Regions from separate parts of the Vibrio sp. SNU_ST1 genome, predicted to be linked through region 1. Evidence: riboswitches for the same ligand, from Rfam matches in the RefSeq annotation. Region 1 holds a riboswitch; each other region holds the start of a gene.
The links. Region 1 has a riboswitch for thiamine pyrophosphate ahead of thiB (thiamine ABC transporter substrate binding subunit). Riboswitches for the same ligand answer to the same signal wherever they lie in the genome.

Region 2: another riboswitch for thiamine pyrophosphate. It lies ahead of thiC (phosphomethylpyrimidine synthase ThiC); the one in region 1 lies ahead of thiB (thiamine ABC transporter substrate binding subunit).
Region 3: another riboswitch for thiamine pyrophosphate. It lies ahead of thiD (bifunctional hydroxymethylpyrimidine kinase/phosphomethylpyrimidine kinase); the one in region 1 lies ahead of thiB (thiamine ABC transporter substrate binding subunit).

The regions. Positions count from the first base shown of each region.
Region 1 is NZ_CP130748.1:2,848,596-2,851,701, forward strand. Features, by position in the region: gene thiP (thiamine/thiamine pyrophosphate ABC transporter permease ThiP) at 1-670, opposite strand, end outside; gene thiB (thiamine ABC transporter substrate binding subunit) at 796-1,788, opposite strand; TPP riboswitch at 1,842-1,961, opposite strand; gene Q5H80_RS12580 (flavin prenyltransferase UbiX) at 2,005-2,628, opposite strand; gene mpl (UDP-N-acetylmuramate:L-alanyl-gamma-D-glutamyl-meso-diaminopimelate ligase) at 2,666-3,106, opposite strand, start outside.
Region 2 is NZ_CP130748.1:3,175,768-3,178,873, reverse strand. Features, by position in the region: gene Q5H80_RS14150 (multicopper oxidase family protein) at 1-974, shown strand, start outside; gene crcB (fluoride efflux transporter CrcB) at 1,074-1,457, shown strand; TPP riboswitch at 1,520-1,618, shown strand; gene thiC (phosphomethylpyrimidine synthase ThiC) at 1,748-3,106, shown strand, end outside.
Region 3 is NZ_CP130749.1:1,121,282-1,124,387, reverse strand. Features, by position in the region: gene Q5H80_RS19235 (DMT family transporter) at 31-948, shown strand; TPP riboswitch at 1,047-1,158, shown strand; gene thiD (bifunctional hydroxymethylpyrimidine kinase/phosphomethylpyrimidine kinase) at 1,256-2,149, shown strand; gene Q5H80_RS19225 (ABC transporter ATP-binding protein) at 2,139-2,918, shown strand; gene Q5H80_RS19220 (ABC transporter permease) at 2,911-3,106, shown strand, end outside.

The sequences.
Region 1 (3,106 bases):
AAATCGCAAGTTCGATAGTGGTTGATTTAGGTCCACCGCCTAGTGCCATCACGGTAGCAAAGCTGGTAAAACACAGCATGAAGACCAAACCACACACATGTGGCAGTTGCTGTCTTAAGCGAGGCCATTCAACCCATCTGAATTTGTTCCAATGACTCATACCCAAATGAGCACACAGCTTATGCTGCTCGGCAGGTACGGTATCTAAAGCTTGTAAAAGTAAACGGCTAGCATAAGGCAGGTTAAAAAAGACATGTGCGAGCAAAATACCATTCAACCCATAAATCGAGAATGGTAGTTTAATATCGAAGTTCGCCAGAAATTTAGCTAACCAACCACTGTTACCATAAATCGCGAGCAAACCAAATACACCAACTAATACGGGCAAAACCAAGGTCGAAGCAAAAAGCCTTAACAACAAGGCTCGTCCAAAAAATTGTCTGCGACACAGAGCATGAGCAATAGGTATAGCAAAGCCAACACTCAGCACAGTTGAGAGTGTCGCTTGATAGAAACTGAATTTCGTTACATGCCAATAGTAAGGATCGGACCATACTTGGCTGATATCAAGAGAAGGGGCATTGCTTAGCAATGCCCCAACTGCTGAAACCACGAAGGCGGTAATGAGTATCGCAACCCAAACCCCGACCTTAGGTGTTTTCTTTATCATAAATTGATTTTTTACCGTAAATGGTTCACTCCAAACATAACGAATGAACCTTTAAATACAGAAAGCTAGTTTTTTAAAAGTACGTTAGAAAACTCATTTTCTTAAATAATAAGTTAAATAGTAAGTTAAAAAGTAAGTGCACTCTGCCATTCACGAATCCAAGGCTTACGCTTCTCGGCAATCTCTTCTGGTGTGAAGCTTAGCGCTTTCTGAGGAACCGTAAGTTGCTCGAACCCTTTTGGTAGCTCAACATCGGTCACTGGGTACATCCAGTTACCAGTAGGCATCGCCGATTGGAACTCATCACTTAAGATAAATGCCATAAACTCATCGGCAAGCTTTTCGTTCTTGCTACCTTTAACCTTCGCTGCCACTTCCACTTGAGTGTAATGACCTTCTTCAAAGCTTGCTGCTGCGTACTTAGAATCACTTTCTGCAATGATGTGGTAAGCAGGAGAAGTTGTGTAAGACAACACTAAATCCGACTCGCCTTCTAGGAACATAGAGTAAGCTTCAGACCAGCCTTTAGTCACAGTAACCGTTTTCTGAGCGAGCTTCTTCCACGCCGCAGTTGCTTCATCACCGTAAACAGACTTCATCCATAGCATCATGCCTTGACCTGGTGTTGATGTACGTGGATCTTGATAGATAACCTTAAGATCGTCACGTTGCTCAACCAGTTCTTTCAGGCTCTTTGGCGGATTTGCTAGCTTTTCTTTGTTATAAATAAACGCAAAGTAACCAAAATCATAAGGAACAAAGGTACTGTCGTTCCAACCGTTAGGAAGCGCCACAGATGATGTATCAACACTGTGCTCAGCCAATAAACCCGTAGATTTCGCTTCAGCCATGAGATTATTATCTAGGCCTAAAATGATGTCAGCTTTGCTGTTGCCACCTTCAAGACGTAAGCGGTTTAAAATAGATACACCATCTTCTAACGCGACAAAATTCACATCACAGCCACACTTTTCTTCGAATGCTTTTTCAACGACAGGGCGAGGGCCCCAATCCGCAGCAAAAGAGTCGTAAGTGTAAACCGTTAAGGTGTTGTCTGCGGCGAAGGCAGAAAAAGAGATGGCTGTAGTAACAGCAAGAGTTGTTAATGTTAATTTCACTGGACGCTCTCCATGGTCTGAGCGGCACAGGTTTGAGGGAGGAGAACGGTAGAGGTTGTTCCTAACTCAATTCCTACGCCAGCATTATCTGGTTCAGGTTTACGGGTCCCAAGTGTCTGCTTGATCTCAGCTCGCATTCACTATTTGAATGGTTCGCTCCCCGATGAGTGTTCAGGATTGTAATTTGATTTTTAACAATAAGCCATCAAGTTTGGATCAATTACGTAGATCGTACCCCCAACGTGGCACTAAACCTTGCTCGATACCAAGGTGATCGAGAATACGTGCCACCATAAAGTCGACCAGGTCTTCAATCGACTTAGGTTGATGATAAAAACCCGGAGCTGCAGGCATAATCGTCACGCCCATGGTCGAGAGTTTGTGCATATTCTCTAGATGCAACGTAGAAAATGGCGTCTCACGAACCACCAATAACAGCTGACCTCGCTCTTTCATAACTACGTCTGCTGCGCGCTCGATCAAGTTATCTGATAGGCCATGAGCAATCGATGCCAAGCTTCCCGCAGAGCATGGACACACTACCATCTGCTTCGGTGCTGCTGAACCAGAGGCAACCGGTGAGAACCAATCATCTTTGCCACACACCACCAGCTTTTCTGGGTCGCAATCTAAATGCTTAACCAAAGCTTGTTTCGCAGCATCTGGCCCAGCAGGTAACTTCAGTTCATGCTCGGTCGCCAACACCACTCGCGCTGCCGATGATATCAGCAAGTAGACCTGATAATCGGCAGCCAAAAGGCATTCAAGTAAACGCAGGCCATAAGGCGCACCGGATGCGCCAGTGAAAGCAAGAGTTATCGCTTTATCGTGTTTTGTCATGTTCTCAATTACTTCAAATTATAAGGTCGTGGATGCTTTAGCCTTTGAGTGCTAATCCATCCAACAGTTTCTGATGAATACCACCAAAGCCACCATTACTCATTACCAAGATTTGATCGCCTGCTTGTGCCTCTGAGACAATTTTAGCAACGAATGCATCCATGTCATCACTCACGTGCGCGGGTTGGTGACACGCATCGGCAACGTCTTGTACCGACCAATCAATATTACCCGGTTGGAATAAGTAGGTAGAATCCGCTTGCTTAAGAGAATCAGCTAAAGTTTCTTTGTGTACACCGCGCTTCATGGTGGCAGAGCGAGGCTCTAAAACGGCAATGATTTTTTTCGTGTCGACCTTATTACGTAAGCCGCCCAGCGTAAGTTCAATTGCCGTTGGGTGATGAGCAAAGTCATCATAAACAGACACACCAGCCACTTCGCCTTTAAACTCCAAACGACGTTTGGTGTTAATGAAAGT
Region 2 (3,106 bases), 330 kb from region 1:
TGAACAGCGTTAAACAACTGGGTATGGGCTTAGTCGGCCTTATTATTGTTGAAGAGAGCGCGCCAGTTCAGTTCGATGAAGAGCATGCTCTGATGCTTAAACATTGGCATATCGACAAACAAGGTCAGTGGAAAGACTTAATGATTCCCCGCCTCAGCGCTCGTATGGGCACGCCAGGAGAGTGGAGTAGCGTTAATGGAGTACATGAACCTATTTATCAATTGAAGCAACATGCAACGACTAGGCTCCGTATCGCTAATGTTGATAACACGATTACCTATCCGATTGCTATTGAAGGGGCAGAAGCATGGGTCATTGCCATTGATGGTAACCCTGTAAAGACACCTTATAAGCTGACTCAACATAAAATTGGCCCAGGTATGCGTGTCGACCTTGGGCTGATTGCTCCTAAGGTGGGCGAGCAAGTGAGTGTCCTTCAAATGAAGGGGCGTTTTCCATTCTCCTTGTGTGAGTTTGAGGTTGTAGATTCAACGTTAATAGAAGGCCAAACACTTCCTTCATTGCCTCTGAATCCCGTGCCTAACTTAGATCTCGCCAACGCAGAAGAAATCGATTTTGTGTTTGAGTGGGAAGGGGCGGTATCACCAGTATCTAAAGATGGTAAGTCCATGCCTAAGTTTTGGCTTACTAATAAGCGAGCATGGGAGGGAATGAGCAAAGACAATATTCCAGAGCCGTTGGTGACTTTAGAGTTAGGTAAGACTTACATATTCGATCTTAAGAACGTCACTCAATATCATCACCCGATTCATATTCACGGTCATACATTTACTGTATTGGAACTTGATGGTAAAAAAATTGAAGAACCCTTCCATACCGACACTGTGTTACTTGGGAAAAATGGTCGAGCGAAAGCTGCGTTTGTTGCAGACAACCCTGGACGTTGGATGTACCACTGTCATGTCATTGAGCACATGAAAACGGGACTAATGGGATATATTGAAGTTAAGTGACACCTGTAACGTTTAATTTTTGCGCATGCATTCTTAGTTCTACCCTCGCTTTTATCGGCGGTAAAGCTAGAATATAGGGACTGTTATTTGGGAGGATTCATGGGTCAGCTATCTATTTTAGGTTTTATTGCCATTGGTGGCGCATTTGGTGCTTGTTCGCGCTATTTGATTTCAGAGTTATGTGTAGTGATGTTAGGGCGTGGCTTTCCTTACGGTACGTTGACTGTTAACGTGATCGGCTCTTTGATTATGGGCTTGCTCATCGCCGCATTCGAAAATGAGATGGTTGCGACTGAACCATGGAGACAGATCATTGGCCTCGGTTTCCTTGGAGCACTGACTACGTTCTCTACATTTTCGATGGATAACGTGCTTCTTATGCAGCAGGGCGCTTTCTTTAAGATGGGGCTTAATGTGTTGCTCAACGTGGTTCTCAGTATTTCAGCAGCATGGATCGGCTTCCAACTTTTGATAAAGTCTTAAAACTTTCTTACGATTTGTTAACAACTCGGCTTGGTTTATCCAAGCCGTTTTTATATACTCGATCGAACTTGTCGGAGTGCCATATGGCTGAGACCGTTAACTCGGGATCCGTTGAACCTGATCAGGCTAATACCTGCGAAGGGAACAAGAGTAGATATCTAACTAGAATCCTTCTAGAGATCTATCTCCAGATCACAACTGTATTTCTTACCGTGATCCCTCTTGTAGCATCTAATCCGTCAAGCATTTTTATCCCTATAAATAATGGCTAAAAGCCAAGGAAAAATGCTATGTCGAGTCGTAAACAAGCAAGACTGGAAGCGAAGAATTTCATTGATTCTTTATCCGTACAACCTTATCCAAATTCAAAAAAAGCTTACATCCAAGGATCTCGAGAAGATATCCAAGTCCCTGTGCGAGAAATATCACTCGCAGATAGCCTTGTCGGTGGCACCAAAAAAGAGCCTGTATTCGAATCTAATGAGCCTATTCATGTCTACGATACCTCCGGTGTTTATACCGATCCTACGCATGAAATAGACCTTTATAGCGGCCTTCCTAAGTTGCGAGAGCAATGGATTGAAGAGCGTGGCGATACGGAATTGCTCGATGATGTAAGCTCTGTTTACACCAAAGAACGTTTAGAAGATGAAACCCTAGACGACCTTCGTTACGGAAACCTGCCTAGAATTCGTCGTGCTACTGGCGACCAATGTGTAACTCAACTGCATTATGCTCGTCAGGGTATTATCACTCCTGAGATGGAGTATATTGCGATACGTGAGAACATGGGACGTCAGAAGTTTGCTGACGAACAACTTAATCACCAACACCCTGGCCATAACTTTGGCGCCAACCTACCTAAAGAAATCACCCCTGAGTTCGTGCGTAAAGAGGTTGCTGAAGGTCGAGCTATTATCCCTTCAAACATCAACCACCCAGAATCAGAACCTATGATTATTGGTAGAAACTTCTTAGTGAAAGTGAACGCCAATATCGGTAACTCTTCAGTAAGCTCTTCAATTGAAGAAGAAGTTGAGAAGTTAGTATGGTCAACCCGCTGGGGTGGCGACACCGTAATGGACCTTTCTACTGGACGTAATATCCACGAGACTCGTGAATGGATCCTGCGTAACAGCCCTGTGCCTATTGGTACGGTTCCTATGTATCAAGCGCTTGAAAAAGTGAATGGCGTTGCAGAAGACCTAAACTGGGAAGTGATGCGCGATACCTTGATTGAACAAGCTGAGCAGGGTGTTGATTACTTCACTATCCACGCAGGTTTGCTGCTTCGTTACGTACCTATGACGGCTAAACGTGTGACTGGCATTGTCTCTCGTGGTGGATCTATTATCGCGAAATGGTGTCTTGCACATCATCAGGAAAGCTTCCTATACACACATTTCCGCGAGATCTGTGAGATCTGTGCGAAGTATGATGTTGCTCTTTCACTAGGTGATGGCTTGCGTCCAGGCTCTATTGCAGATGCTAACGATGAGGCTCAATTCTCGGAGTTACGCACTCTAGGTGAGTTGACTAAAGTGGCTTGGGAATATGACGTTCAGGTGATCATTGAAGGCCCTGGACATGTACCTATGCATCTTATTAAAGAGAACATGGACGAGCAGTTAGAGCACTGCCATGAAGCG
Region 3 (3,106 bases), on a different replicon from region 1:
TATTTCAGAACTGAAAATTGAGTAATAGAAATGAATCTTGCCATCAATCGCGTTAACGAATTCCAAACGGGCACTTTAGCTATCTTGTTTGCTTCTATTTTATGGGGCACGACAGGCACCGCCGCAAGTTTTGCGCCTGATCTCAGCCCATTAGCGATTGGTGCTTTCTCTATGGGCGTCGGTGGCCTAATGCAAGCGGGTTTAGCGTTTCGAAAGATCCTATCCGCATTCGACAAGCTTTTGCTGAACAAGAAATTGCTAGCGGTGAGTGCACTGGCTTTGGCGGTTTATCCTTTGGCTTTCTATTCATCCATGAAGTTATCTGGTGTTGCGATTGGTACAGTCGTTTCGATTGCTACCGCGCCTTTCTTTTCGGCACTGTTAGAGTGTCTTATCAGCAAAAAAAATAATATCAACCGACGTTGGCTCACTAGCTTTGCGATTGGTGTGGTGGGTATTGGGCTGTTGGTGTTTTCCGAATCTTCAACGACGAATGAATCCGGTGATGATCTCAAGCTATTAGGTATTGCTTTGGGTTTGCTCGCTGGGTTGTGTTACGCCATTTATTCTTGGGCGACCAAAGCACTGATCGATAAAGGGATTAAGTCACAAGCGGCGATGGGCAGTATTTTTGGCCTCGGTGCGATGTTGTTGCTGCCAACGCTCTGGTTTACTGGTGATAACCTGTTTTCCTCGCAGACCAACGTATTAGTCATTAGTTATCTGACGTTAATTCCGCAGTGTTTGGGTTATGTCGCCTTCAGTTTTGGTTTACGCCATGTCACAGCGAGTAGCGCAAATCTGCTGACTCTGTTTGAACCGGTAGTTGCAGCGGTGCTTGCCGTCTGTGTTGTCGGTGAGCTGATTCCTTTTACAGGCTGGCTAGGTATGTCTCTGATTGTGCTGTGCTTGTTGATACAGTCGAAGCCAGCTAAAAGAGTGTTGTAAACATTTGTTTTATAGAGCCTAATTGAAATTTATTCATGCGTAATTAGTATAATTGAATAAAATGAGTATCTCAGTTTTAAGAGTGCTGTTATTATCGCTATCAATAGTCGGGGGGCATATACCTTATTTGGTGTTTGCTGAGATCGTTAGTCGAGACCCGTTGAACCTGATTCAGTTAACACTGGCGTAGGGAACTATAAGCACTAGATCTACGTCTGCACCCATGAAGCCCCTTCATGAGCCTAATGCGACTTCTCCTTCGATCAGTGTTCGTTCTCCTGCGTCTTGTAAGATAGTAGGAGCGACAATGACACACAGTTCTATTTCAAAAGATTTAACGCCAAAAGCTTCAGTTTCACAGCACTCTGCTGATGGTTCGATTCGAACGAACACTCCGATTGTATTGACTATCGCAGGTTCTGACAGTGGCGGCGGTGCAGGTATCCAAGCTGATATTAAAGCCATGTCTGCTACCGGTAGTTTCGCTTGTTCTGTGATTACCGCTATCACTTCCCAGAACACTCAAGGCGTGTCAGCCATTTTTCCTATCCCGCTCGACCATGTCGCTAGCCAGTTAGATGCGGTTTTTACTGATCTCAATATCGTGGCAGTAAAAGTCGGCATGTTGGCTGATTCTCAAATCATCAACGTCGTTGCAGACAAAATTAAGCAGTACCAACCTAAACACCTAGTGATTGACCCTGTCATGGTCGCGACAAGTGGTGATCTTCTCTTAGAAAACTCTGCTATTACGACGCTAAAGCAAGAACTGATTCCGCTGGCAGACATTATCACCCCTAACTTGCCAGAAGGCGCGGCACTTACCGGCAAAGCCGTACCTGAAAGCGAAGCGGAAATGCAGGGTATGATTGAAGATCTACGCGCTTTAGGTGCAAAAGCAGTCCTACTAAAAGGCGGTCACTTGGAGAAGGATGAGAACAGTAATGACCTACTGATTCTCCCGACGACGTCTGCCTTGATTAGCGCTAAGCGTTTCCCGACTAAAAACACTCACGGTACGGGTTGTACGCTCTCTTCTGCCATTGCTTCTTTCTTGGCTCAAGGCAACACGCTTACGCAAGCTGTCGACCTAGGCAAACAATACATTTCTCACGCGATTGCTCATGCTGATGAGTTGCAAGTCGGTCAAGGCCACGGCCCTGTAAATCACTTCTTCGCTGGACACGGTAATGTTCGTTAATACGGTTGGGGTTCAACTCAGCAATGCCACCTTGCGTTATCGCGATAGTGAATATGCCACCTTATCGGGACTATCACTGAGTATAAACGCGGGTAAGTGGACGGTATTGCTGGGTCGAAGTGGCTGCGGAAAAACGACTGTGTTGCGTTATCTAGCAGGCTTACTGGATGACAAGGTGGAATGGCAGGGCACATTGGCAACGTCCGATGAACTGCCTTTAACCGATCGTATCGCATACATGGCGCAACAAGATTTGTTACTGCCGTGGTTGTCGGTTATCGACAATGTGTGTTTGAGCCATCGCTTTCAAAATTCCGCAGATAAGCATCAAAGCCAAGCTTCTGATAAAGCAGCACAAACTAACCAAGCGCTAGAGCTGTTAGCAGCGGTTGGTTTGGCCGATTACGCGAATGCAATGCCGGATCAATTGTCTGGTGGTATGCGTCAACGTGTGGCTTTGGCTCGAACCTTAATGCAAGACAAGCCAGTCGTGCTGATGGATGAACCTTTCTCAGCGCTGGATGCAGTAACAAGGCATAAGCTACAAAGCTTAGCGTGTGGACTGTTAAGAGATAAAACCGTTGTGTTGATCACTCATGATCCACAAGAAGCGGTGCGTTTGGCGGATAACTTGTATGTGTTGCAAGGCACGCCTGCGAGTGCTCAGTCATTGTCTGTGCCTAACACCCTCACACCAAGAGTGTTAGATGGTGAATGTGCTGAGTTACAACAAGCCATCTTAGATCAGTTGGAGCGTGATTATGAGTGATCTAACGCGAAGCGAAGCGGTGGCTCGTTCAACCAACGCGCAGACTACTACTACACGTCCAAGTCAGATGAATCCCGTTATGCGTTTGCTTATCAGCGGTGCTGTGATTCTGGGCTTATGGCAAATGGTGGTGGTTATTTTCGAGATGCCAAGCTTCATTCTGCCAGCGCCTGCAGAAGTCTTCATCA